Regions from separate parts of the Enterobacter sp. 4974935 genome, predicted to be linked through region 2. Evidence: predicted binding sites of a transcription regulator. Region 2 holds the regulator's gene; each other region holds the start of a gene.
The links. Region 2 encodes PhoB, which activates phosphate uptake and scavenging genes when phosphate is short. Its sites were predicted from a motif close to CTGTCATAAAACTGNCNNAT; they were not measured.
Positions count from the first base shown of each region.

Region 1: AC4OVS_RS19265 (esterase-like activity of phytase family protein) is a predicted target of PhoB. The motif match lies at 6,297-6,316, and genes of this name have one in related genera.
Region 3: pstS (phosphate ABC transporter substrate-binding protein PstS) is a predicted target of PhoB. The motif match lies at 1,339-1,358, and genes of this name have one in related genera.

Region 1 covers NZ_JBZWGT010000003.1:3,757,566-3,765,351, forward strand. The annotation lists gene AC4OVS_RS19245 (carbon starvation CstA family protein) at 1-1,510, shown strand, start outside; gene AC4OVS_RS19250 (YbdD/YjiX family protein) at 1,607-1,810, shown strand; gene yjiA (GTPase) at 1,821-2,774, shown strand; gene AC4OVS_RS19260 (3'-5' exonuclease) at 2,961-4,808, shown strand; gene AC4OVS_RS19265 (esterase-like activity of phytase family protein) at 4,893-6,251, opposite strand; gene AC4OVS_RS19270 (YfaZ family outer membrane protein) at 6,661-7,206, shown strand; gene AC4OVS_RS19275 (NAD-dependent succinate-semialdehyde dehydrogenase) at 7,385-7,786, opposite strand, start outside.
Region 2 covers NZ_JBZWGT010000003.1:3,382,145-3,389,930, reverse strand. The annotation lists gene mak (fructokinase) at 1-895, shown strand, start outside; gene sbcC (exonuclease subunit SbcC) at 983-4,114, opposite strand; gene sbcD (exonuclease subunit SbcD) at 4,111-5,316, opposite strand; gene phoB (phosphate response regulator transcription factor PhoB) at 5,504-6,193, shown strand; gene phoR (phosphate regulon sensor histidine kinase PhoR) at 6,215-7,510, shown strand.
Region 3 covers NZ_JBZWGT010000003.1:4,366,554-4,374,339, reverse strand. The annotation lists gene glmS (glutamine--fructose-6-phosphate transaminase (isomerizing)) at 1-1,168, shown strand, start outside; gene pstS (phosphate ABC transporter substrate-binding protein PstS) at 1,447-2,487, shown strand; gene pstC (phosphate ABC transporter permease PstC) at 2,615-3,574, shown strand; gene pstA (phosphate ABC transporter permease PstA) at 3,574-4,464, shown strand; gene pstB (phosphate ABC transporter ATP-binding protein PstB) at 4,512-5,285, shown strand; gene phoU (phosphate signaling complex protein PhoU) at 5,312-6,037, shown strand; gene yieH (6-phosphogluconate phosphatase) at 6,123-6,788, opposite strand; gene adeP (adenine permease AdeP) at 6,954-7,786, shown strand, end outside.

The sequences.
Region 1 (7,786 bases), 380 kb from region 2:
GCGCCCTGGCCGCGTTGGCGAGGTGTCGGTCATCGGTATCGTGCTGCTGGTCGCCTCTATCTACTTCGGCGGTGTGATTGCGCACGACCCGTACTGGGGCCCGGCGCTGACCTTTAAAGACACCACCATCACCTTCGCGCTGATCGGTTACGCGTTCATCTCAGCGCTGCTGCCGGTGTGGCTGATTCTGGCTCCGCGTGACTACCTGGCGACCTTCCTGAAAATCGGCGTGATCGTCGGGCTGGCAATCGGGATTGTGATCATCAACCCTGAACTGAAAATGCCGGCGGTGACGCAGTACATTGACGGTACCGGTCCGCTGTGGAAAGGTGCCCTGTTCCCGTTCCTGTTTATCACCATTGCCTGCGGTGCCGTGTCTGGCTTCCACGCGCTGATCGCCTCCGGCACCACGCCGAAGCTGATGGCCAACGAAACCGACGCGCGCTTCATCGGTTACGGCGCAATGCTGATGGAATCCTTCGTGGCGATCATGGCGCTGGTTGCGGCGTCGATTATCGAGCCTGGCCTGTACTTCGCGATGAACACCCCACCAGCGGGTCTCGGCATCACCATGCCAAACCTGCATGAGATGGGCGGCGAAAATACCGCGCTGATCATGGCGCAGCTGAAAGACGCCAGCGCACACGCGGCGGCGACCGTCAGCTCCTGGGGCTTCGTGATTTCGCCTGAGCAGATTATGCAGACCGCGAAAGACATCGGCGAACCATCCGTGCTGAACCGCGCAGGTGGCGCACCGACGCTGGCGGTGGGTATCGCACACGTGTTCCACAAAGTGCTGCCGTGGGCGGACATGGGCTTCTGGTACCACTTCGGTATCCTGTTTGAAGCGCTGTTCATCCTCACCGCGCTGGATGCCGGTACGCGTGCAGGCCGCTTCATGTTGCAGGATCTGCTGGGTAACTTCGTGCCGTTCCTGAAGAAAACCGACTCTCTGGTAGCAGGTGTTCTGGGTACTGCGGGCTGCGTAGGTCTGTGGGGTTACCTGCTGTATCAGGGCGTTGTAGACCCGCTGGGCGGCGTGAAGAGCCTGTGGCCGCTGTTCGGCATCTCTAACCAGATGCTGGCGGCTGTGGCCCTGGTGCTGGGCACCGTTGTCCTGGTGAAGATGAAACGCACCAAATACATCTGGGTAACCGTGGTGCCTGCGCTGTGGCTGCTGCTCTGCACTACCTGGGCGCTGGGTCTGAAACTGTTCAGCACCAACCCGCAGCTGGAAGGCTTCTTCTTCATGGCTAACCAGTACAAAGAGAAGATTGCCGCAGGCGGCGCGGATCTGACCGCGCAGCAGATTGCCAACATGAACCATATCGTGGTGAACAACTACACCAACGCGGGTCTGAGCATTCTGTTCCTGGTGGTGGTGTACAGCATTATCTTCTACGGCATTAAAACCTGGATGAAAGTGCGTAATGCCGATGGCCGTACGGACAAAGAAACCCCGTACGTGCCGGTGCCGGAAGGCGGCGTGAAGACGTCTTCACACCATTAATAAAATGGCGGGTGGCGCTGCGCTGACCCGCCCTACAACGTTACTGTAGGCCCGGTAAGCGTAGCGCCACCGGGCTTTTTCTTATCAGGACACGTTATGTTTGGTAACTTAGGCGAAGCAAAAAAATACCTCGGTCAGGCGGCGAAAATGCTGATTGGCATTCCGGACTATGACAACTACGTTGAGCATATGAAGACCAACCATCCGGATAAGCCGTACATGACCTACACTGAATTCTTCCGCGAGCGTCAGGAAGCGCGCTACGGCGGAAGTGGAGAAGGCGGCGTCCGCTGCTGCTAAAGGAGAAACCATGACCCCGATTGCCGTTACCCTGCTGACCGGTTTTCTCGGTGCCGGTAAAACCACCCTGCTGCGCCACATCCTGAATGAACAGCACGGCTTCAAAATCGCCGTCATTGAAAACGAATTTGGCGAAGTCTCCGTTGACGATCAGCTGATTGGCGACCGCGCCACGCAGATCAAAACCCTGACCAACGGCTGCATCTGCTGCACCCGCTCCAGTGAATTAGAAGACGCCCTGCTGGACCTGCTCGACAGCCGCGATCGCGGTGACATCCACTTCGACCGTCTGGTGATCGAGTGCACCGGCATGGCCGATCCCGGCCCAATTATTCAGACCTTTTTCTCCCACGATATTCTGTGCCAGCGCTACCTGCTGGACGGCGTCGTCGCGCTGGTGGATGCGGTACACGCCGACGAGCAGATGAACCAGTTCACCATCGCCCAGTCTCAGATTGGCTACGCCGACCGCATTCTGCTGACCAAAACCGACGTGGCGGGTGAAAGCGAAAAACTGCGTGAGCGCCTGACGCGCATCAACTCGCGCGCACCCATTTATACCGTGACGCACGGCGATATCGACCTGTCTCAGCTGTTCAACACCAACGGCTTTATGCTGGAGGAGAACGTCACCGCGAAACCGCGCTTCCACTTTATGGCAGACAAGCAAAACGACGTAGCGTCGATTGTGGTGGAGCTGGACTACCCGGTGGACATCAGCGAGGTCTCGCGCGTGATGGAGAACCTGCTGCTGTCGTTTGCCGACAAGCTGCTGCGCTATAAAGGAATGCTGTGGATCGACGGCGAGCCGAACCGCCTGCTGTTCCAGGGCGTGCAGCGCCTGTACAGCGCCGACTGGGATCGTCCGTGGGGCGATGAACCGCCGCACAGCGTGATGGTGTTTATTGGAATACAGCTGCCGGAAGAGGAAATTCGGGCAGCGTTTACGGGACTGAAAAAGTAAATCGTCGCTCCCCTTTAAACAGTAAAGGGGGCGTATTTCATTAAGGCAAAATGCGGGTTTCGCCCTTTCTGTTTGCAATATTGTCTGTTAATGTTCTTATCATGAATGAAATCATGCTTTGATTAATATTGGTTACAATATTAATTAATTGGATTCATATAATTTTCATGAATTGGTAGGCGTAATATGGCAATCATTATTCCCACGGTTAGCAGCTGTAGCGAGAAAATTACGGCAGGAGAAAAAAGACTGGCAAGGCTTCTGGAGGGTGGGCTCAGCGAACAATGTACCTGCTGGTATGATACCCGAATGGGAGACAAAGACGATCATCCTGATTTTGTGATTCTGGCCCCCGATAAAGGGCTGCTGTTTATAGAAGTGAAAGACTGGTATATCACAAAAATAAAATCGGCTAATAAAACCCATATTAATTATGAAACCAAAAACGGCATAGAGCCGTTGAAGAACCCACTCGAACAAGTTCGACAATATACCTTTCATATCATCAATAGCCTGAAAAAAGATCCCCTGCTTCGCCAGAAACAGGGAGAGCATGAGGGCGGTTTTATTATGCCGTATGGATACGGTGTTTATTTGAGCAACATCACTCGGGCACAGCTGGAAAAGAGTTTTACACCTGAGGAGTTGAATGAAATATTGCCCGCCAGCCAGGTGATATGCAAAGACGAACTCAACGAGTTTATGACTCGAGAACAAATCTCTGGCCGGCTCGAATCCCTTATCAAACATCACTTTGTTCATAACACAACACCACAGCAGCTCGACCGCATCCGGTGGCATCTTTATCCCGATGTCCGCATTAACCCATCCGTTACGCGGGTTGACCTGGATAATTTTACTTTCCACACCCCTGATGTGGTATGCATGATGGACAGGAACCAGGAACAACTCGCCAGAAGTATGGGGGCGGGACACAGGGTAATTCATGGCGTGGCAGGTTCGGGCAAAACGCTCATTTTGCACCACCGATGTATTGAGCTTGCCAACAACATTGAAAACACCAAACCGATACTGGTGATTTGCTACAACATTACGCTGGCTAAAAAACTCAAAGCGCAGCTCGAACAGCATAGCCTCAGACTTCCCGTCGAAGTTATCCATTTCCACGCCTGGTGTTATCAGCAATTAAACGCGCATCGGCGTCTTCCCCCCAGGAGCAAAAACTTTATTGAGCTGATGGAAAATGCGCTGACGGTGGCATTTGAAGAGGGAGCAATCAAACCGGAGCAGTACAGCGCCGTTTTGATAGATGAAGGACACGATTTTAAACCGGAATGGCTAAGAATCCTCGCCAAAATGCCGGACAATAAAGATAGCTCCCTGCTGTTTCTGTACGATGACGCTCAGTCAATTTATCAGAAAAAGAAAGCTCTCGATTTTACCCTGTCCAGCGTCGATATAAAGGCTCAGGGCCGTACAACTATTTTGGATACCAATTATCGCAACACCCGGCAAATACTCCATTTTGCCAGCAGCGTAGCATTTAATTATCTCAATAATCACATAGAAGCTTCTCTCAAATACCAGCAGCCTGCCGCAGGTGGCCTGTCCGGGAAGTATCCCGCGCTGGCCAGCTTTGATAATCAGGACGAGGAGATTACGCGCGTCCTCGATTGGGTCACAGAGCAGCGACAGGAAGGTGTTGCGTGGTCAGAAATCGCCATACTGTGCCCCTCAACCTACAGCATTTCAGGCATGCTCGCGCCAAGGCTTGAAGCCCGCAAGATCCCATACCAGATGATTGTCTACAGCGATGATAAAAAGCACTGGTCCCCGCAGAATGATTACCTCTGCGTCATGCCGCTGCCCAGCAGCAAGGGGCTTGAGTTTAATTCGGTCGCCATTATGGATGCGGCAAAGGAAAGGGACAGTGAAGATCTGAGTGACGATATCAAGCGCCTTTACGTCGGCATTACCCGCGCACGACAGAATCTTCTGGTGACAATGCACGGAACCGGAAGCCTGCGAGATCATCTGGTCGAGACCTGGGAAAAGAGCGTTAAGTCGATCTAACTATTCTGCGTTGAAAAGTATCTGCACCGAACAATCCCCTCTCCCCTGTGGGGAGAGGGCCAGGGTGAGGGGTAAAGTCCAATATTATTTCAACGCCTCCGGCAGCGTCACAATCCATAGCTCGCTGTCGGAATCCGGCTTCTTCAGCGGCTTGACGCTGAGGGTAGTTTCAACCGCTTTGTCATCCAGCGTCAGCTTGCCTTCCGCGTTCACCCGATAATCCTTGAGCTTCTTGCCCTCGGCCGGGTTGTGCATCGCCACCTTCACGCCAAAGTCATTATCGTTCGCCACCGCCAGCGTTTTGTCGTCAATCAGCGCCAGCCCTTCGGCCTTTTCCTGCTGCCAGCCCAGCGCACGCAGATCGACCACCTGCGTTTTTTCCGCAAGTGAAATGCCGCGCTGCGCCAGCGTTTTCTCATCGTCAAATTCCGGGTATTCGCCCGGCTTGTCGAAGGCGGCCAGATCGCTCGCCTTGCTCAGATCCACCCTGTAGATGAGGTTACGCATTACGTCGTTTTTATCTTCGCCCTGTTCAATCAGCAGGATAGTGTGGTTATCCAGCGCCACGATATCGCCGATTTTGGCGTCGCTGTTTTTGCTGTAGGCCGCGCTGTCGACAGGGTAGCCGTACATCGCGGTTTTTCCGGTCGCCGGATCGAAGCTGACCAGTCGCGTAAACAGCGCCTGCTTTTTGCTCTTCCCGTCGATATCCAACGTACTCTGGACAGCGGCGATAATACGTCCGTCCGGCATGCGGGTCAGGCCTTCAAATCCCCGGTTTGCCTGGCGCCATTTGATAACATTTGGCAGACCGCCGGCGATGGATTTCTCCCCTTCCGCCGCCTGTGGGCCGTGGATCGCGAGGATTTTCCCTTTACTGTCAATATTAATCAGGAACGGACCATACTCATCGCACAGCCAGTAGCCGCCCTTCCCGTCCGGCGTGATGCCTTCCGTATCCAGCCCGCGGTTATCGCCTTTCAGCACTTTTAAGGTGTCGCTTAGCGCGATTTCATTGGTGGAACCAATCACGCCACTTTGCAGCGGCAGACCGTTGATTTCGCCTTTATCGTCATGCAAAGGACGCGCGTCCACGGCCTCCGCTTTACCGTTTTGCACGCGGATCGTCATTAGCAGCGGGGCGAAATCCGGGGTAACAAAGATTTTAGCGTCATTTTTCCCCATTTTTGGCGAATCCGCGTTAGGACCGCGATCGGTCACGGTCGTAAACGTCAAGGCATCGCCCTGCTTGCCCGTAAACAGCAGGCCAGAGCCAGTCCCCACAGGCAGCCCGTTCGGAAACGCGCTGGCAAACGCACCGCTGTATTTGACATGCGCGCCTTCGGGAAAACTGACGACGTAACGCTCCGCGGTTGGCTGTGCCGCCAGGCCAGAGAAAGAGAGCGCACAACCAATTAGCACAGGAATGATTTTTCTTTTCATAGTGTTAGCACCCAGTAAGTGAAGCCAACAACGTAATGAAGAAACGTGTCAGAAAAATGACATGGTGAAAGCGGTTCGGCACAACGGGGCGTATAGCCACCTCCAGAAATGTAAACCTGTGTCTTTATCTGTGACAACTGAAACACTTTTGGAAATTATTAGAAACTCAATTAATTCATCCTGAACTAATTTTTCCGACCCGTTCAGCGTACGTTTAATGAGAATCCTGAACCCTTCCTAAACGCGAATGCATTACGTATTGACTCCTTGCCGGGTCAACATTCGAACAACATTTAAAATTCAAAAACCAAACAAAATCAGCATAAAAACGTGACAAGCATCGCATTTGCAGAGATAAACAGCTCTTGTTAAGGTGCCCTCAGATTAATTTGATGACGAGGAAAAACTCATGAAAAAGCTCAACGTTCTCCTTCTTTCCGCTCTGACTGCCGTATCGGGCTCCGCACTGGCCATGGGCGGCAGCATTGAGCAGGGTAAAAACTTTACCAACCTGAATGTGGAAATGGGGAAATCAACCTCCGGTCTGTACACCGAAGGTAGCTGGCTGAAAAACACCGATGACGGCACCACAACCGGTGGCGTAGGAGCAGGCTACAACTTTGAAGTCGGCCCGGTGATGCTGAACGCAGGCGCTAAGGCCCTCTACGTTGGCCCGAAAAAAGGCGATAACGGCGTGGCGTTCCCGGTCGGCGGCGGTGTGAACGTTGCCCTGACCGACAGCATCAGGGTATTCGGTGAAGGCTACGTTGCGCCAGACGGCCTGAACAACAGCGTGAAAAACTACGTTGAAGCGAATGGTGGCGTAAGCTGGACGCCAGTGAAGCCGGTGACGCTGAAGGTGGGTTATCGTCACGTGAGCGTTGATGGTAAAGACGGTCGTCCTAACCACACGCTGATTGACGGCGCATATGTTGGCGGTGGCGTGTCCTTCTAAGCCTGTTTGCCCGTTTCGCCCGGCGGCGCTACGCTTGCACGGGCCTACAATGAAGGGTGCAATTTATGAATATTATTGCACCTTGTAGGCCGGGTAAGCGCAGCGCCACACGGCAAAAAAGGCGATGAGACTGTTAATAAAAAAACCTGCCGGATGGCAGGTTTTTTTATGTCCGACATTACTTGCGAACGACCACCAGCTTCTGGTTCACAAACTCTTTGATCCCCAGGTCCGACAGCTCGCGTCCGTAACCCGAACGTTTTACGCCGCCGAACGGCAGTTCTGCCGCCGTATCGGTGAGCCAGTTGATGTACACCATCCCGGTCTCAATACGCGATGCCATCTTCTTCGCGCGCTCAATATCCTGGCTGAACACCGCTCCGCCCAGGCCGTAGTGGGAGTCGTTCGCCAGCGCGACCGCCTCGTCGTCGTTTTTCACCACGTAAATCTGCGCTACCGGGCCAAAGAACTCTTCGAAGTACGCCGGGTTGTCGCGTGAGATGTTGGTCAGGATGGTCGGCTCAAAGAAGCTCCCGTCTCGCTGCACAGGTTTGCCGCCATAGTGCAGCGTAGCGCCGTT
Region 2 (7,786 bases):
GATTGATTTGGGCGGCACCAAAACAGAAGTTATTGCGTTGAGCGAGCAGGGGGAGCAACTGTTTCGCCACCGTCTGCCTACGCCGCGCGATGATTATCACCAGACCATAGAGACGATTGCCCGTCTGGTCGATATGGCAGAGCAGGCAACGGGCGAGACGGGCACGGTCGGGATGGGGATCCCCGGCTCCATTTCGCCGTATACCGGCGTGGTGAAAAATGCCAACTCTACCTGGCTCAACGGTCAGCCGTTTGATAAAGACTTAAGCCAGCGTCTGAACCGGGAAGTGCGTCTGGCAAATGACGCTAACTGCCTGGCGGTCTCTGAGGCCGTAGATGGCGCAGCGGCTGGCGCGCAGACCGTATTTGCGGTCATTATCGGTACCGGCTGCGGGGCGGGCGTGGCCTTCGGTGGGCGCTCGCATATTGGCGGCAACGGCACCGCAGGTGAGTGGGGGCACAACCCGTTACCGTGGATGGACGAAGATGAACTCAAATACCGTGCCGAGGTGCCGTGCTACTGTGGCAAGCAGGGCTGTATTGAGACTTTTATTTCCGGCACGGGGTTTGCCACCGATTATCATCGTCTGAGCGGCCAGCCGCTGAAAGGCAACGAGATTATGCGTCTGGTTGAGGAACAGGATCCGGTGGCTGAACTGGCGCTCAGCCGCTACGAAATGCGGTTGGCTAAATCACTGGCGCATGTGATCAATATCCTCGATCCGGACGTGATTGTGCTGGGCGGCGGCATGAGCAACGTTGACCGGCTGTACGCGACGGTGCCAACGCTGGTGAAACAGTGGGTATTTGGGGGCGAATGCGAAACGCCGATCCGCAAAGCCGTCCATGGAGATTCCAGCGGTGTGCGCGGCGCGGCGTGGCTCTGGCCGGAATAAACGCAAAACGGCAACTTGCGTTGCCGTTTTTGATGTTTGTACCCTCTCCCACAGAGAGAGGGCCAAGGTGAGGGCAACATCCCCCATTTACTGCACCGCAAACTCCCTGTCCAGCCTGCTATACCCCAGCCCGTTGATCTTCTTCACCTTGATCTGCACCGGAATACGTTCTTTCATTGCCTCTACGTGGCTGATCACGCCAATGGTTTTCCCGGTGGCGTTCAGCGCGTCGAGCGCATCCAGCGCGGTGTCCAGCGTTTCGCTGTCGAGTGTGCCGAACCCTTCATCCAGGAAAAGCGAGTCAATGCGCGTTTTGTGACTGACCAGATCGGAAAGCGCTAAAGCCAGCGCCAGACTGACGAGGAAACTTTCCCCGCCGGATAGGGTACGGGTATCGCGTACCGCATCGGCCTGCCAGGTATCAACCACCTCCAGCTCCAGCGCGTCGCTTGCTTTACGCTGAAGCAGATAGCGGCCATGCAGACGGTTGAGCTGCTGGTTGGCAAGCCACACCAGATTATCCAGCGTCAGCCCCTGGGCGAATTTACGGAATTTATCGCCGGTGCTGGAGCCTATCAGCGCATTGAGATAGCCCCAGTCGTCAGCCTGACGCGCCGCCTCCTCAATCTGCTGCATAAGCGCCTGCTGGTGCAGACGGTTATCGGCGTCCTGTTTGAGCTGCTGGCGGATCTCCCCCTGACGCGTGGTGTTTTCACGAAGCTGTTGCGCCAGCTGGTGTAACTGCGCCTGAAGGGTTGCGGCGTCGGTTTCCAGCCCCTCCGGGCGTTGTGCCTGATGCGCCTGAAGCTGCTGGTTTGCCTGTACGGAGAGCGCCGTGGCCTGCTGGAGCTGGTTCTCCAGCGTCTGCTTTTGTTGTTCAAGCTGGCGGATCGACGCTTCATCCAGCAGGGCGGAGAGAAATGCCTCCTGACTGGCAAAGCAGCTCGCGGTCAGCGCGGCGCTGAACTGAGCCTGCGACTGCTGAAGCCGTTCACGCTCAAGCGTCTCCTGCTGCTGTAGGGTGGCGAGCTGGCTTTGTAGCGACACGCATTCGTCATGGATGCCGCGCCAGTTCTCAGGGATAACCGCGTCGGCTTCTGCGTCATCAGAATCCGGCAGCGTCTCCAGGATGGGCATCAGGGCGTTAATACGTTCCTGAATCGTACCGTGCTGGGCCTGTTTTTCCTGCCAGCGGGTATATTCAGCTTCGCGTGCGCTCAGCCAGGCGCTTTCGGCCCCTTCATCGGGCACGCTAAGCGACAGCGACTCTAGCGAGGCTGCCAGCGCCTGACGCGTCGCCGTCAGCTGCTGCTGGTACTGGCGCGCCTGATCTTCCTGTTCATTGAGCTGGTTTTGCAGCGTCAGACGCTGGCTAAGCTGATACAGCTGGCGTTCATACTGCTCCTGTTCGCTCATCCAGGGGGCAATATCATCCTGAATATTCAGCGCTATGTTCAGGGAGGTGCAGACCTCCAGCCACTCTTTAGTGAGTGCTTGCTCTTCCTGAGAGAGGGCCTGTACTTCCTCTGTCTCGCGCTGGATCTGTTGGGTGAGCGCATTCACCTGCCCGAGCACCAGCAATCCTTCCTCTTTTAGCGCGGCAACCTCTTTCTCCAGCGCGTCGCGGCGGCGCTGATTGTCGGTCAGTTCAAGCGCCTGATACTGCACAACTGCCGGGTGTTCGCTTGAACCGCAGAGCGGGCAAGGTTTACCCGCTTCGAGCAGTGCACGATAGTTCTCAAGATCCTTGATTGTTGCCTCACGCTCACAGAGCGCTTTCAGGTCGGCATAGTGCTGATTTTTCTCTTTGAACTGCTGACGCCGCAGGATCAGCGTTTCATTGAGCTTAGCCTGCTCAGCCTGCGCTTTTTGCACGCTTTCCGCATTATGGCGCAGCCGTTTTTGCAGCGGCTGATAGCGAGCGTGAAGCGCAGTCAGGCGCTGGCGGAGCGCCCGCGATTGTGCCTGTTGCTCCATTGCCGTCGCGAGATCCTCAGCCGTCAGCGTCAGCGTACTCTCCGGCATCTCAGCCAGTTTCTGACGAAGCTCAGCCATACGCGCTGACTGGGCCACAAGCTGATTTTTATCGCGACTCAGTTGCGTAAAATGCGCCCGCCAGCCGGCAATTTCCTGCCCCCACTGACGGAAACGATCGTGTTCGGTTAGCCACTGCGTCAGTACCGTGTGTTCTGTCCGCAACTGTTCACGGTTGTGCAGCGCACCGTTGCGAATACGCGAGCGCTGCGCCGCTCTGTCGAGTAAGCGAGTATTTACTTCAACAATTCGCGCTGTTGTCTGCGCCAGGCGGGTGGTCTGCTCCTGCTGATACTCCCACAGCGGACGTAGCTGGGCGGCGGGCTGTGCCAGCTGGAGCTTCGCCAGTTGCGGCGCGGCGTCCGTCAGAGCCTGTTGCGCCTGCTGCTGCGAAGCGGCTACGCGCTGCTGCTCACGTATCAGCTCGTCGTTACGCGTAAGCCACTGAAAATCTTTCTGTTGGCTCTGCTGCTGTGCCAGCAGGATTTTTTCTTCGTCAGTAAGTGCCTGCAAACTTTGCTGCAAGTGCTGCTGCTGTTCCTCGCTCAGCAGCACAACGCCTGCGGCCTGCGCTTCGCACATCTCCAGCGCGTTGCGTGCCGCTTTGTGTTTTTCAAAAACCATGGCGGAAATCTGGCCGTAAATTTCCGTGCCGGTCAGTTCCTCCAGCAGCTCTGCCCGATCGCTCGGTTTAGCATTCAGGAAGGCGGCAAACTGCCCCTGAGAGAGCAACATCGAGCGGGTAAAGCGACCATAGTCCAGCCCGGTGAGTGCGGCGGTTTGTTCCAGCTTATCCGTGACTTTATCGGCCAGAATTTTGCCGTCTTCGCAGCGGGCCAGCTCAACGCGCGGTGCCTGTAAGTTCCCGTCTGGCTGGTTGCGGGCGCGGTTCTGGCTCCAGAAAGCGCGATAAGCAACGCCTTTGACCTCAAATTCCACTTCAGCCAGGCATTCGGCGGTATCGCGCGTCATCAGGTCGTTTTGTGCCTGAGAGACCTTATTAAGACGCGGTGTTTCGTGGTAAAGCGCCAGGCAGATGGCATCCAGCAGCGTGGTTTTACCCGCGCCGGTTGCGCCGGTGATGGCAAACAGCCCATTGCTGGCGAAAGGCTCCGCGGTGAAATCGATTTTCCACTCACCCTTTAGCGAATTCAGATTTTTCAGACGCAGGCTCAGAATTTTCATGCGTTTTCGTCCTCGTCATTGAGGGAATGCAAGGTATGGGCAAACAGCTCGTTAAGCCTGGTGCGCCTGGCCTCGTCCACTTCTTCATGCGCAAGCCGCCGCGCGAACACCTCTTCAACCCGAAGTTCGCTAAGCGTTTCACGCTGGGCGTTCAGCAGAATTTTCTCGCGCTGCTCGCGGCTGCGACGTACCAGCAGCACCTCCACGGGAAGGTCTTCCGTCAGCGTCTGAATTTTACGCTGCATATCGTACAGGTAGTCATCGGTGGTGATTTCGATATCGAGCCAGACGGGGGGATTAAGCACTGCGCCGCGCCACTGCTCAAGCTGAGCGGTAATGGCGGCCAGATCGCCTTTCAGCACTGCCAGCGGCTGGGTGACCGGCACCTCAAGCGTCTCAACGGCGCTAAGTTTGCCTTCGGTGAAGCTCACCAGATGCACGGATTTGGCTTTGCCCGTTTCGTCAAAACTGAGGGAAATGGGCGAGCCGCAGTAGCGAATATGCTCGCAGCCGCCGACGATCTGGGCCCGGTGAATATGCCCGAGGGCAATGTAGTCGGCGGGAGGAAAGTTTTGCGCTGGAAACGCGTCCAGCGTACCGATATAAATCTCGCGCACCGCATCACTCTTACTGGCCCCGACGGTGGTGAGGTGCCCGGTGGCAACGATCGGAATGGCCTGTTCGCCGCGCAGGGCGCAGGCTTCCGTATGCTGCTGGTGATAATAGCGGGTGATGGCCTGCAACAGATGCTGCTGTTTTTCGCTCCCGGACAGGCCTGCCTGGCTTTGCACGATATCGCGCGGGCGTAAAAACGGAATTGGGCATAGCACCGCGCCCGGCGTGCCATCACGTTTTTTCAGGATCTGCGGCGCGTGTCCGGCGCTGGCCACCACGGTGGTATTGAGGAACGCCAGAATATCGCGGGATTCATTCAGCGTCGCCACCGAGTCATGGTTTCCGGCGACAATCACCAGGTGACAACCGGTTTGCTGGAGGTTGACCACAAAACGGTTGTACAGCTCACGCGCATAGCTCGGCGGCGATCCGGTATCAAAAATGTCGCCCGCCACAATAATTGCGTCCACCTCGTGAGCCTGAGCCGTCTCCAGCAGCCAGTTCAGGAACGCTTCATGTTCCGCGGCGCGGCTTTTGCTGTAAAAATTTTGACCCAGGTGCCAGTCTGAGGTGTGAAGTATGCGCATAAGAGATCCGTGGCAATAATAAGAAAGCAGGATTATAAACGTTCGGGGAACGGAAAATAACCGCTGTAATAAAACAACAGTTTGCTATTTATCGTGGTAATGTTTTTCATAAATCTGTCATAAATCTGACGCATAATGACGCCGCATTACAGACTTGTAACTTAAATACGATAAGACAGGGCAAAGTATGGCGAGACGTATTCTGGTCGTAGAAGATGAAGCTCCGATCCGTGAAATGGTGTGCTTCGTGCTTGAACAAAATGGCTTCCAGCCGGTTGAAGCGGAAGATTATGACAGCGCGGTGAACCAGCTGAATGAACCCTGGCCCGATCTGATCCTGCTGGACTGGATGCTGCCTGGCGGTTCCGGATTGCAGTTTATCAAGCATATCAAACGCGAGGCGATGACCCGCGATATCCCGGTGGTGATGCTGACGGCGCGCGGTGAGGAAGAGGATCGCGTGCGCGGTCTGGAAACCGGCGCGGACGATTACATCACCAAACCGTTCTCTCCAAAAGAGCTGGTGGCGCGTATCAAAGCCGTGATGCGCCGTATTTCACCGATGGCGGTGGAAGAGGTGATTGAGATGCAGGGCCTGAGCCTGGATCCTACCTCACACCGGGTCATGACCGGTGAAAATCCCCTCGATATGGGCCCCACCGAATTTAAACTCCTGCACTTCTTTATGACACACCCGGAGCGCGTTTACAGCCGCGAACAGTTGCTGAATAACGTCTGGGGAACTAACGTCTATGTCGAAGACCGAACGGTTGACGTCCATATTCGCCGCCTGCGTAAAGCACTGGAACTGAGCGGCCACGATCGCATGGTACAGACGGTCCGCGGCACGGGTTATCGCTTCTCGACCCGTTTCTGAACAATGACAGGAGTGTGACGCGTGCTGGAACGTCTGTCATGGAAAAGGCTCGTCTTTGAACTGATCTTATGCTGTATTCCGGCCCTCATTCTGGGGGCTATTTTTGGCTATCTGCCGTGGTTTTTACTGGTGGCCGTGACGGGGTTGCTCGTCTGGCATTTCTGGAATTTACTGCGTCTTTCCTGGTGGCTGTGGGTCGACAGAAGTATGACACCCCCGCCGGGAAGCGGGAGCTGGGAACCGCTACTCTACGGCCTGCACCAGATGCAGATGCGTAATAAAAAGCGCCGTCGTGAGCTGGGAAGCCTGATAAAACGCTTTCGCAGCGGCGCGGAGTCGCTGCCGGACGCAGTGATCCTGACGACGGAAGAAGGGACCATCTTCTGGTGCAATGGCCTCGCACAGCAGCTGTTGGGCCTGCGCTGGCCGGATGATAACGGTCAGAACATCCTCAACCTTCTGCGCTATCCCGAGTTCACGCTGTATCTGAAAACGCGTGATTTTAGTCGTCCGCACAATCTGAAGCTCAATAACGGTCGCCATCTTGAAATTCGCGTGATGCCCTACAGCGATCGGCAGTGGCTGATGGTGGCGCGGGATGTCACCCAGATGCATCAGCTTGAGGGCGCGAGACGTAACTTCTTTGCCAACGTCAGCCACGAGCTGCGTACGCCGTTGACGGTGCTTCAGGGCTATCTGGAGATGATGCAGGAGCAAACGCTTGAGGGGGCGCCGCGTGAGAAAGCGCTGCATACCATGCGGGAACAGACGTTCCGCATGGAAGGGCTGGTCAAACAGCTACTAACGCTTTCAAAAATTGAGGCTGCCCCGTCGCTGGCGCTAAACGACATCATTGATGTGCCGATGATGCTGCGAGTGGTGGAGCGCGAAGCCCAAACGCTGAGCCATAATCAACACACCCTGAGTTTTGATGTTGATAACACGCTGAAAGTGCTCGGCAGTGAAGATGAGCTGCGAAGCGCTATCTCAAACCTGGTCTATAACGCCGTGAATCATACCCCGACAGGGACGCATATCGCGGTGCGGTGGCAGCATACTCCGGCAGGGGCTGAGTTTAGCGTCGAGGACAACGGGCCGGGGATTGGGCCTGAACACCTCCCGCGTCTCACCGAACGGTTCTACCGGGTGGATAAGGCGCGCTCGCGGCAGACCGGCGGGAGCGGACTGGGGCTGGCAATTGTGAAGCATGCCGTCAGCCACCACGAAAGCCGGCTCAATATCGAAAGCACCCTGGGTAAGGGCACGCGCTTTAGCTTCGTGATTCCGGAACGATTAATTGCCAAAAAAAGTGCCTGACAGCGTGTGTGTCAGGCTACCTTTCCACGGGCCAGCGATTGCTGGCCCGTTTGCTTTGCAGTCAAGCGAAACGCGAGTGAATATTATACGGCTGGTGCTTTTTTGTTCGCATGATTAGCCATGAGTTTTTCTTATACATGGCATATTATTTTGGTCTGAATTTTCATGCTGGCATATTGTTCTGGTTTTACGATCCCTTCTTGCCTTTAAACGTTATAAGCGTTTAAATTGCCCCCCATATACTGTCAGACCGACTGTATTTGCGTGGTAAATCGA
Region 3 (7,786 bases), 980 kb from region 2:
CGTATTCGACACGAAAGGCGAGCAGGTTAAGCGCCAGGAAATCGAATCAAACCTGCAATACGACGCGGGCGACAAAGGTGCTTATCGTCACTACATGCAGAAAGAGATCTACGAACAGCCAAACGCCATTAAAAACACCCTGACCGGGCGCATCAGCCATGGTGAAGTGGATCTGAGCGAGCTGGGCGCCAATGCCAACGAAATGCTGAGCAAAGTCGAGCACATTCAGATCGTGGCCTGCGGTACCTCTTACAACTCCGGTATGGTCTCTCGCTACTGGTTTGAATCCCTGGCGGGCGTGCCGTGCGACGTCGAAATCGCATCTGAGTTCCGCTATCGTAAATCCGCTGTGCGCCGTAACAGCCTGATGATCACTCTTTCCCAGTCTGGCGAAACGGCCGATACCCTGGCGGCGCTGCGTCTGTCTAAAGAGTTGGGTTACCTGGGTTCGCTGGCCATCTGTAACGTACCGGGCTCCTCACTGGTGCGTGAATCCGATCTGGCGCTGATGACCAAAGCGGGCACCGAAATCGGCGTGGCCTCCACCAAAGCGTTCACCACGCAGCTGACCGTTCTGCTGATGCTGGTGGCGAAGCTGGCGCGTCTGAAAGGCGAAGATGCTTCCGTTGAGCATGACATCGTTCACGGTCTCCAGGCGCTGCCGAGCCGTATCGAGCAGATGCTGTCTCAGGACAAGCGCATTGAGGCGCTGGCTGAAGATTTCTCTGATAAGCACCACGCTCTGTTCCTGGGCCGTGGCGATCAGTACCCTATCGCGCTGGAAGGCGCGCTGAAGCTGAAAGAGATCTCCTACATCCACGCGGAAGCCTACGCGGCAGGCGAGCTGAAACACGGTCCGCTGGCGCTGATCGACGCGGATATGCCGGTTATCGTGGTGGCACCGAACAACGAACTGCTGGAAAAACTGAAATCTAACATCGAAGAGGTGCGCGCCCGTGGTGGTGTACTGTACGTCTTTGCGGATAAAGATGCCGGTTTCGCCAGCAGCGACAACATGCACATCATCGAGATGCCGCATGTGGAAGAGGTGATTGCGCCGATCTTCTACACCGTACCGCTGCAACTGCTGGCTTACCACGTCGCGCTGATCAAAGGCACCGACGTTGACCAGCCGCGAAATCTGGCGAAGTCCGTTACCGTAGAATAATCCTTCCAGGCTCCGCCATCCGGTGGAGCCTTTTTTTATGACAATCCGTCATTTTCAGCTATTTTATCAGTGTCACATAAAGAAAATATTACTGAAAACAAGCTGTCATAATAATCATTAAGTTTATGATTTATTTATGGATTTTTGCTTAATTTTAAGTGAAATTTTCTTTGTCATAAAACTGTCATATTTCGTACATTTATCTGTCACCTGTTTGTCCTATTTTGCTCATCGTAGCCACTTAAACAATGATTTACGAAATCCTTGCAGGAGACATTATGAAAGTTATGCGTACCACTGTCGCAACTGTTGTCGCCGCGACCTTATCTCTGAGCGCTTTCTCTGCTTTCGCAGCAGCAAGCCTGACTGGCGCTGGTGCAACCTTCCCTGCGCCGGTGTATGCCAAATGGGCGGATACCTACCAGAAAGAGACCGGTAACAAGGTCAACTATCAGGGTATCGGCTCCTCCGGTGGCGTAAAACAAATTACCGCGAATACCGTTGATTTCGGCGCATCCGACGCTCCGCTGTCTGATGAGAAACTGAATCAGGAAGGCCTGTTCCAGTTCCCGACCGTGATCGGCGGCGTTGTGCTGGCTGTTAACATCCCTGGCCTGAAATCAGGCGAGCTGGTGCTGGACGGCAAAACCCTGGGTGATATCTACCTGGGCAAAATCAAAAAATGGGATGACGAAGCCATCACCAAACTGAACCCGGGCGTTAAGCTGCCTTCGCAGAATATCGCGGTGGTTCGTCGTGCTGACGGTTCTGGTACCTCTTTCGTGTTCACCAGCTACCTGGCGAAAGTGAACGAAGAGTGGAAATCTAAAGTCGGTTCCGGCTCTACCGTTAACTGGCCAACCGGTCTGGGCGGTAAAGGCAACGACGGTATCGCTGCCTTCGTACAGCGTCTGCCTGGCTCTATCGGCTACGTAGAGTACGCTTACGCGAAACAGAACAACCTGGCTTACACCAAACTGGTTTCTGCTGACGGCAAACCGGTTAGCCCGACCGAAGAGAACTTCGCTAACGCCGCAAAAGGCGCTGACTGGAGCAAATCCTTCGCTCAGGACCTGACCAACCAGAAAGGCGACGATGCATGGCCTATCACGTCTACCACCTTCATTCTGGTCCACAAAGAGCAGAAGAAGCCTGAGCAGGGTGCTGAAGTGCTGAAGTTCTTCGACTGGGCATACAAAAACGGCGGCAAACAGGCGAATGACCTGGATTACGCCAGCCTGCCAGACAGCGTGGTTGAGCAGATCCGTGCTGCATGGAAAACCAACGTGAAAGACAGCAGCGGTAAAGCGCTGTACTAACAGGATATTTTTGACGAAGATGGCGGGTGGCGCGCAGCGATCCCGCCCTACGGTTCATCCTGTAGGCCCGGTAAGCGCCAGCGCCACCGGGCATATTCGTAAGACGTCTCATAAAGAAGAGTAATTTATGGCTGCAACCAAGCCTGCATTTAACCCTCCGGGTAAAAAAGGTGACATGATTTTCAGCGCGCTGGTGAAACTGGCTGCGCTGATTGTGCTATTGCTGCTGGGCGGCATTATCGTGTCCCTCATTTTCTCCTCCTGGCCGAGCATTCAAAAATTTGGTTTCGCCTTCCTGTGGACCAAAGAGTGGGATGCGCCGAACGATATTTACGGTGCGCTGGTGCCGATTTACGGCACGCTGGTGACCTCTTTTATCGCTCTGCTGATTGCGGTGCCGGTAAGCTTCGGTATTGCCCTGTTCCTGACGGAGCTGGCACCAGGCTGGCTGCGACGTCCGCTGGGTATCGCCATTGAACTGCTGGCGGCCATCCCAAGTATCGTTTACGGCATGTGGGGCCTGTTTATCTTTGCTCCGCTGTTTGCGACGTACTTCCAGGAGCCGGTGGGTAATGTTCTCTCCGCCGTTCCGTTTGTGGGGGCCCTGTTCTCTGGCCCGGCATTCGGTATCGGTATTCTGGCGGCTGGCGTGATCCTCGCCATCATGATTATTCCGTACATTGCGGCGGTCATGCGCGATGTCTTCGAACAAACCCCGGTGATGATGAAAGAGTCGGCCTACGGCATCGGCTGCACCACCTGGGAGGTTATCTGGCGCATCGTCCTTCCGTTCACCAAGAATGGGGTGATCGGCGGCATCATGCTGGGCTTAGGCCGCGCGCTGGGTGAAACCATGGCGGTGACCTTTATCATCGGCAACACCTACCAGCTCGACAGCGTGTCGCTCTACATGCCGGGGAACAGTATTACCTCTGCGCTGGCGAACGAATTTGCCGAAGCGGAATCCGGGCTGCACGTCGCAGCGCTGATGGAACTGGGTCTGATCCTGTTTGTTATTACCTTTATTGTGCTGGCTATCTCCAAGCTGATGATTATGCGTCTGGCTAAAAACGAGGGGGCACGCTAATGGCGACTCTCGACATGCAAAACACCGCTCAGCTTGCGGAATCTCGTCGCAAAATGCAGTCAAAGCGCCGGATTAAAAACCGCATTGCGCTGACGCTTTCCATGGCCACGATGGCGTTCGGCCTGTTCTGGCTGATCTGGATCCTGATGTCCACCATCACCCGTGGTATTGATGGAATGTCCCTGGCGCTGTTCACCGAGATGACGCCGCCGCCAAACACGGCGGGTGGTGGCCTGGCAAACGCCCTGGCGGGCAGCGGCCTGCTGATCCTGTGGGCGACCGTTTTCGGTACGCCGTTGGGCATCATGGCGGGTATCTATCTGGCGGAGTATGGCCGCAAGTCCTGGATCGCTGAAGTCATCCGCTTTATTAACGACATTCTGCTTTCTGCCCCGTCGATTGTGGTAGGTCTGTTTGTTTACACCATCGTGGTGGCGCAAATGGAACACTTCTCCGGCTGGGCGGGTGTGATTGCGCTGGCGCTGTTGCAGGTGCCTATCGTTATTCGTACCACTGAAAACATGCTGAAACTGGTGCCGGACAGCCTGCGTGAAGCGGCTTACGCGCTGGGCACGCCGAAATGGAAAATGATTTCGGCGATCACCCTGAAAGCGTCCGTCTCGGGGATCATGACCGGTATCCTGCTGGCTATCGCCCGTATCGCTGGTGAAACCGCACCGCTGCTGTTTACCGCCCTCTCCAACCAGTTCTGGAGTACGGACATGATGCAGCCGATCGCCAACCTGCCGGTGACGATCTTTAAATTTGCGATGAGCCCATTCGCGGAATGGCAGCAGCTGGCCTGGGCCGGGGTGCTGATCATCACCCTTTGCGTACTGTTGCTGAACATTCTGGCGCGCGTCATTTTCGCGAAGCAGAAACACGGTTAAATTTTTACGGCGCGGCACATCGCGGCGCCGAATGAGGAAATGAGTCAATGAGTATGGTTGATACTGCCCCGGGTAAGATTCAGGTTCGTGATTTGAACTTCTACTACGGCAAATTCCATGCCCTGAAGAATATCAACCTGGATATCGCGAAGAACCAGGTCACGGCATTTATCGGTCCGTCTGGCTGTGGTAAATCCACGCTGCTGCGCACCTTTAACAAAATGTATTCGCTCTATCCGGAGCAGCGCGCAGAAGGTGAAATTCTGCTGGACGGTGACAACATCCTGACCAATACCCAGGATATCGCCCTGCTGCGTGCGAAAGTGGGGATGGTGTTCCAGAAACCCACGCCGTTCCCGATGTCGATCTATGACAACATCGCCTTTGGGGTGCGTCTGTTTGAGAAGCTCTCCCGTGCGGATATGGACGAGCGCGTGCAGTGGGCATTGACCAAGGCCGCATTATGGAACGAAACCAAAGATAAACTTCACCAGAGCGGGTACTCTCTCTCCGGTGGACAGCAGCAGCGTCTGTGCATTGCGCGCGGTATCGCCATTCGCCCGGAAGTCTTGCTGCTGGATGAGCCGTGCTCAGCCCTTGACCCGATCTCAACCGGGCGTATCGAAGAGCTGATCACCGAGCTGAAGCAGGATTACACCGTGGTGATCGTCACTCACAACATGCAGCAGGCAGCCCGTTGCTCTGACCACACGGCGTTTATGTACCTGGGCGAGTTGATTGAGTTCAGCGATACGGACGCGCTGTTCACCCGTCCTGCGAAGAAACAAACCGAAGATTATATTACTGGCCGCTACGGTTGATTTGCCTTAGTGCATGTGGAGAAACCATGGACAACCTCAATCTTAATAAACACATTTCCGGCCAGTTTAACGCAGAGCTGGAAAGCATTCGCACCCAGGTGATGACCATGGGCGGCATGGTCGAGCAGCAGCTTTCTGATGCGATTACGGCAATGCACAACCAGGACAGCGAGCTGGCGAAGCGCGTTATCGAAGGCGATCACAACGTCAATATGATGGAAGTCGCCATCGACGAAGCGTGCGTGCGCATCATTGCCAAGCGTCAGCCAACCGCGAGCGACCTGCGTCTGGTAATGGCGATCATCAAAACTATCGCCGAGCTGGAGCGTATTGGTGACGTGGCGGATAAAATCTGCCGCACCGCGCTGGAGAAATTCTCCCAGCAGCACCAGCCGCTGCTGGTGAGCCTGGAGTCTCTCGGTCGCCACACCGTGCAGATGCTGCACGATGTGCTGGACGCTTTCGCGCGCATGGATCTGGACGAAGCGGTCCGTATCTACCGTGAAGATAAGAAAGTTGACCAGGAATACGAAGGCATAGTGCGTCAGCTAATGACCTACATGATGGAAGATTCCCGTACCATTCCAAGCGTGCTGACCGCGCTGTTCTGCGCGCGCTCAATTGAGCGTATTGGCGACCGCTGCCAGAACATTTGCGAATACATCTTCTACTTCGTGAAGGGACAGGATTTCCGTCACGTGGGCGGCGACGAGCTGGACAAGCTGCTGGCGGGTAAAGATCCGAAAGAGTGATGTGTGTGGCGGGTGGCGCTATCGCTTACCCGCCCTACGATCCTTGTAGGCCGGATAAGCGTTAGCGCCATCCGGCTTTGTTTTTTCAGCGAGTAATATCCCACCCGCGCGCCTTCCACAATTCCGGCAGCTGCGCCAGGTCTGTAAAGGTCGTCACTTTTGGATGATCGATCGGCTTGTTGTGCGGATCGGCGCAGAAGTAAAACACCTCCATCCCCGCATCAATCCCCGACTGCGCGCCCGCAGACGAGTCATCCACCAGGATGCAGTTCTCCACGTTGACGTTCATCGCCTTCGCCGCGTGGAACATCAATGCCGGATCCGGCTTCCAGCGCTGGATATCGTAGCCGCTGAACAGTTTTTCCGGGAAGTGGTGCAACATGTCCAGCTTGCCGAGTGAATGCTGCATTTTGCTGACCGGGCCGTTAGAGACCACGCAGATCGGCACCGTCATCGCATCCAGCAGCGCGTTAGCGCCGGCGATAACTTCCAGCTCGGCGTCGAAGAGGCGTGCGACCTCGGCGCGGTACACCGGTTCCAGATCCGCTTTCGCCAGATCCACCCCGTGCTCTTCGTTAATGATGTCGATGATCTCGTACAGCTTCACGCCCTTAAAGCGTTTAAACACCTCTTCGAGATCGAGCGTAATGCCAAATTCCTGGAACATGGCGACATACGCGCGGGAACAAATGACCTCACTGTCGACCAGCGTACCGTCACAGTCGAAAAATACCGCTTCAATTCCGGACATGCCTTTCCCTTTTAACAAGTTTAACGTTTACGTACGACAGTTTAACGAGACGCAATCGTTGCCGTATAAGCAAAATCAATGAAAAAAGTATCCCGTAACCGCCACTATTGTCGCATTTTGGTATAGGATAGCGACGAATTTTCCCTCCTTGTTCGGAAATTGATGATGAGTCAACAACACACTACCCAGACATCTGGTCAGGGGCTGCTTGAGCGCGTGTTCAAACTGCGCGAGCACGGCACAACGGCACGCACCGAAGTGATCGCCGGTTTTACTACCTTCCTGACGATGGTCTATATCGTTTTCGTTAACCCGCAAATTCTGGGCGTGGCTGGCATGGACACCAGCGCCGTCTTTGTTACCACCTGTCTGATCGCGGCGCTTGGCAGCATCCTGATGGGCGTTTTCGCTAATCTGCCCGTGGCGTTGGCCCCGGCAATGGGTCTGAATGCGTTCTTTGCGTTCGTGGTGGTTCAGGCGATGGGCCTGCCGTGGCAGGTCGGGATGGGCGCTATTTTCTGGGGCGCGGTCGGCCTGCTGCTGCTGACCATCTTCCGTGTGCGCTACTGGATGATTGCGAACATTCCCGTGAGCCTGCGCGTGGGTATCACCAGCGGTATCGGTCTGTTTATCGGCATGATGGGGCTGAAAAACGCTGGCGTAATCGTGGCGAACCCGGAAACGCTGGTGAGTATTGGTAACCTGACCTCTCACAGCGTGCTGCTGGGCGTGCTGGGCTTCTTTATTATCGCGATCCTGGCGTCGCGTAACATCCACGCTGCGGTGCTGGTCTCTATCATCGTGACCACGCTGCTGGGCTGGATGCTGGGTGACGTGCATTACAGCGGTATTGTCTCTGCGCCACCGAGCGTTTCTACCGTGATTGGTCACGTTGATCTGGCGGGCTCGCTGAACCTGGGTCTGGCCGGAGTGATTTTCTCCTTCATGCTGGTCAACCTGTTTGACTCCTCCGGTACGCTGATTGGCGTGACGGACAA